Regions from separate parts of the Paenibacillus sp. VTT E-133280 genome, predicted to be linked through region 2. Evidence: riboswitches for the same ligand, from Rfam matches in the RefSeq annotation. Region 2 holds a riboswitch; the other holds the start of a gene.
The links. A riboswitch is a leader RNA that binds a small molecule or an ion and turns the genes downstream of it on or off. The one in region 2 is predicted to bind FMN.

Region 1 (2,465 bases), on a different contig from region 2:
GACGCCATTAACCGATACGCTATCACCAATCTTCAAATCATCCATGATGACGGAAGCGGCAATGTTCAGCACCATCATTTCTCCACCGGCGGAGACACTTCTCAGAGTGCCAACTTCTTCGACTAATCCAGTGAACATGCTTTCCCTCCTAGGAGTTTTATGTGAGTAACACTTCTCCGCTATCTCTCCGAACAAAAATTGCTCTGGAAGCACACGATTAAGTTTTGTAACCATTCACTTTAGCGTACCGGAGTACCGCTGATACATACATTATCTCCGAGCACTTTTACTTCCAATCCCTCCAGAGAAATCGCATCCTTCATTAACTCTACACCTGGAAATACAAACGTCCCTTTCGCTTCAGCACCACCGCCAACAATCTTTGGAGCGAAAAAGAGAATCACTCGATCAACTAGCCCACTCTCCAGCATCGCACCATTTAACGTACCTCCGCCTTCAAGTAAAATCGATCCGATTTCCATTTCACCAAGCGTTACCATAGCAGCCTTCAAATCCACGCGTGGTCCTGCTCCGCTAACAATGATTTGCACACCTGCTTGAAGAAGCGCTGCTTTCTTTTCAGCATCTGCAGCTTCAGTTGTCACGATGATAGTAGGCGCTAGACCGTCACTTACAACTGCTGAATCCAATGGAATACGTAGTCCAGAATCAATTACAATCCGTATCGGACTAATGCCCGGCACTTCCGTTCTTGTGGTCAGTGAAGGATTATCTGCAATGACTGTGTTCACACCGACCATAATTCCCTGATGCCGATGCCGCAGTGTATGTACGATCTCCCGCGCTTCTCCATTCGAAATCCATTTACTGTCACCAGATTTGGTAGCTAGGTTACCATCCAGCGTACTGGCACTCTTGAGTGTAACAAACGGCTGTTTTGTCAAAATATATTTGATAAACCGCTCATTCAGCCGCAACGCACGATCACGCAGCAACCCTACCTCTACTTCAATACCAGCTTCACGCAGCATTTGAACCCCACGACCCGCCACCTGAGGGTTAGGGTCTTCACAAGCGACTACCACTCTGGCTACTCCCTCGTCGATCAGCCTTTGGCTGCAGGGCGGGGTCTTACCATAGTGGCTACACGGTTCGAGTGTTACATAGGCAGTGCTGCCTTGAGCTTGACCAGCCGCCATGTTCAAGGCATGCACCTCAGCATGACCCGTTCCGCGCTGCAAATGAGTTCCAAGCCCAATCATCGCTCCATTTTTTACAACCACGCAGCCAACAACTGGGTTAATTCCGGTCTGTCCTTGGGCCCGTTCTGCCATATCCAGCGCTAGCGACATATAAAACTCGTCATTCATGTTGTCCATCTCGTTCCTCCTATCCACTTACTGTCTATCTGATGCATAAAAACAGAAAAACCCATCTCATTCTCCAGGAGGAGTAAAGATGGGTTATGCGAGAGTTTAGCGGCAGTCCAAATAAAAGTGTGCGTAAATAACCGTCAAACGACGGTAATTGTGAAATATCGCACATAATAAATGAAAACACTGCAGTCCACCTGTCTAAAACAGACAAGCGGTTAACCTCTCCTTCTTCCATCCAGACTATACTGTCGGTCCCGGAATTTCACCGGGTCCACCGTTCGCGTCAACAACGCGAGCCGGGTAGCGGACTAAGTGTGGTAGATAAACTTAAGAAATAAGCACTCTACAACAACATCACCGCCGGTAGGGAATTACACCCTGCCCTGAAGGATTGATCCTTTATTTAATTGAGGTTCAAGTTTTCCTTACTAACAAAATTATCACTTACACCTTCGAAATGCAAGTGCGTTTTATATATTTACTTAAAATTTGTAACTTGATTCTGAGAGGTATGGTGATTACAAGAAGAAACGATATGGTTTTATATTAACAAACTTTTATAAGAATTCGTCTCTCTCTTACACATCCATCCCTTTTATTGGGCTATAGAAAGCCAACGGAGGTACAGTTATAATCCATTCCATAATTTCATAAAAAGAAGAAAACAAAGAAGCGCCAGGACTTTATCTCCAGGCGCTTCTTTTCCTTTTCAATTACAAACCACGTTCTTGTTGTTTCAATAGATCACGAATTTCCGTTAGCAACACGATATCTTCTGCGGGTGCTGGCGTCTCCACCACTTCAACTTTAACGGCTTCTTTGCGCTGGAATTTATTAGCCAGTTTAATCACCATAAAGATTGAGAAAGAAATAATAAAGAAATCAACGACCGCCTGCAAAAATTGCCCATAAGGAATAATCAGTTCATTATGCATAACCATAACACTTAGAGCCCGATCCTTCAGATCTATACCACCTGTTATCAAGCCAACAATTGGCGTAATGATGTCAGATACTAATGAAGTCACAATCTTACCAAAAGCTGCTCCGATAACGACAGCAATGGCTAAATCTAGTACATTTCCTTTCAGGGCAAAAGCTTTAAACTCTTTCCACATCTTCCAATTC
Region 2 (2,465 bases):
AAATAAATTATATCTATACACTTTCCTTCACACTCCGACTCAAATGTCATAGCCTCTATTGTACAAATAATCTTCATTAACGCATAGATAATTTCTCCCCGCACAATGAGGTAGACAGGTGATAGCTTGTTCAAGCACTGTTATCGTCCTCTCTATTGTAAAGGCTTAAATTATTACGCTATATGCTACGTACGAAACATTTCTGCAGTTTTTGCAGTCTAATGTATTGTTGAGACATACAAAAAGGGATGATCCGAAAGCCTCTAGGCATTCAGTCATCCCTTTATACTTTATTTAGTTCAATCTATACAATCAGAGTCTGTTCAGAGCGTTTGTGCTTTAGATTGTTGACTCGATATAAAGAATAAAGCAGTCCAGATCAACGCGAACCCGATAATTTGCGGTAGGGTGACGAGCTGCTGGAATACGATCCAGTTAATGATTACTCCCGTCATAGGAAAGCTTAGTTCAGCCAATGTAGCGAAGGAAGCTTTGGTAGTGCTGAGTCCTTTGTAATACATTAGCATACTGAGCAGTCCTGGCAGCAAAGCCTGCAGCAACAAATTAATGGCTATGGCAGCAGATGCACCAAATCCACCATTAATCTGCCAAGGAGCCCCTTCTAATGTGGTGATTACGAAAAGCAGCGGCAGCGCCATTATAAATCTTAGGGAAGTCACTGTCTCATATTTCATAGACCCAAGCAGATAACGTCCCATTACTGTCGAGCCACCCCATAATGCGGCCGCTCCTAAGGCCATCAGACTGCTAACACCGATAAAGTTGTTCACATGTCCGAATGGAATACTCCAGCCAAAGGTCAGCAGGTAGGTTCCTACCAGAGCCACAGTAATGAGGATCCCGAAATTTTTAGGCAGACGTTCTTTAAGAATTAAGGCTGCAAGACCGATAGCGAATATCGGCTGAAGCTTTTGCAGCAACAGCACAGCATTTAAATCCCCACTGGAGAGTGCCATCGTAAATAGAATTGTTGCCCCGGCAGAACCTCCCCAGGAAACAATTAGCAAAGCTCCAATCTGGCGGAATCCAATGCCTTTTAGCTCCGCCCGGTGACGCCAAAGAACAGGGGAAGCAGCCAAGAAAAGCACCACATGCTCCAAAAGAACAATTTGCGATGAGGTCAATGATTTTAAAAGGATAATACGAAAGAGCGGATCCACGCCCCATAGTGCTGCACCGAACACAACGAGCCAAAAACCACTGCGTAACGGCGACGTGCTGCTTACCTTATTAGCTGATGTTGAAGCTGTTACATTACTCATAATTCCATTCTCCTTGTCGATACAAACCCTCGATAAGAGACCAAAAACCCCCGAATCACCATAAAAGGTCGATTCGGGGGCATTATCAATAAAGACGTACAGGATAGACTCCTAGCGCCTTTATCTTATGATCCTCTCCCATCCGGACTTTACCGTCGGCTCTGGATTCACACCAGATCAGTCACTTCTCTGCAAGCAGAACAAGTGAGTCGCGGGCTTAGTTCGCTTTGAACATTACCGCCGGTTGGGAATTTCACCCTACCCCGAGAATCTTGTATTCCGTTGTTTTTTTCACAATCTCAGAATAAACCTCTTCTTGCCATTCGTCCAGTACTTTATGAAAATATACATAAAATTTTCATGTATTACAGCTTTTTATTACATATTTTTTTCGTTATTGTTCTACTGTCTCATCCACAAAAATCTGTATAATGAAATTATGTTTATTTTTCCATAGTTTAGGAATTTTTCTAAGGAGGTTGTTATGAAGAAATCATTTTGGATGAAGGAGTCATTCTGGACGAAGCTATTGTTCTCCTTTTTTGCGGTCGGAGTCATAGCTTTTTTAGGATTCATAGGTTCGATAATTACTGCGCTTTTCGGGGGGCTTATCTTTTATACTCCTCTTGTGGCGATTTTATCTGTGGTAATAGCCATTTACGTTGTACTCCTTATATTTGATTTGTTGTCCCGAAAAACAAGCAATATAATATTGCTATCCATCCTCGGACTTAGTGTGCTCGTAACCGCAGGATATGAGATCAAGCAAGCATATACTAACAGCATTGCCACGGTCGATGATCGGGAGGTCAATCTCGTACAATATGAACCCTTTGCTGAGAATACGAAAGCAGTGAAATTAGACAAACCTTCTGCCTATAGTATCGATAGCAATCCACCCAAGCTGGATGGTGCAACCGCACTTTACCCACTGTATTCAGCTTTCGTGCAATCTGCTTATCCTGCGGGCAATTATAAACCATATGATTTTCAAATCGGCCAAGTAATTTGCAGCAGCACACCGGAAGCTTACAAAAGACTAATTGAAGGTGAAACCGATATTATTTTTGTGGCTGCTCCTTCTCTTGCTCAGCAAAAACATGCGAAGCGAAAAGGCGTCGAGCTGAAGCTCACACCTATTGGGCGCGAGGCTTTCGTATTTTTTGTGAATAAACGAAACGA

Region 1: it holds a riboswitch for FMN, as region 2 does, so the genes downstream of both, ribD (bifunctional diaminohydroxyphosphoribosylaminopyrimidine deaminase/5-amino-6-(5-phosphoribosylamino)uracil reductase RibD) here and CA600_RS19410 (DMT family transporter) in region 2, are expected to answer to the same signal.

The regions. Positions count from the first base shown of each region.
Region 1 is NZ_NFUX01000017.1:73,953-76,417, forward strand. It holds gene ribE (riboflavin synthase) at 1-138, opposite strand, end outside; gene ribD (bifunctional diaminohydroxyphosphoribosylaminopyrimidine deaminase/5-amino-6-(5-phosphoribosylamino)uracil reductase RibD) at 240-1,340, opposite strand; FMN riboswitch at 1,557-1,732, opposite strand; gene mscL (large-conductance mechanosensitive channel protein MscL) at 2,051-2,455, opposite strand.
Region 2 is NZ_NFUX01000046.1:47,634-50,098, reverse strand. It holds gene CA600_RS19415 (sensor histidine kinase) at 1-21, opposite strand, end outside; gene CA600_RS19410 (DMT family transporter) at 324-1,283, opposite strand; FMN riboswitch at 1,410-1,558, opposite strand; gene CA600_RS19405 (substrate-binding domain-containing protein) at 1,768-2,465, shown strand, end outside.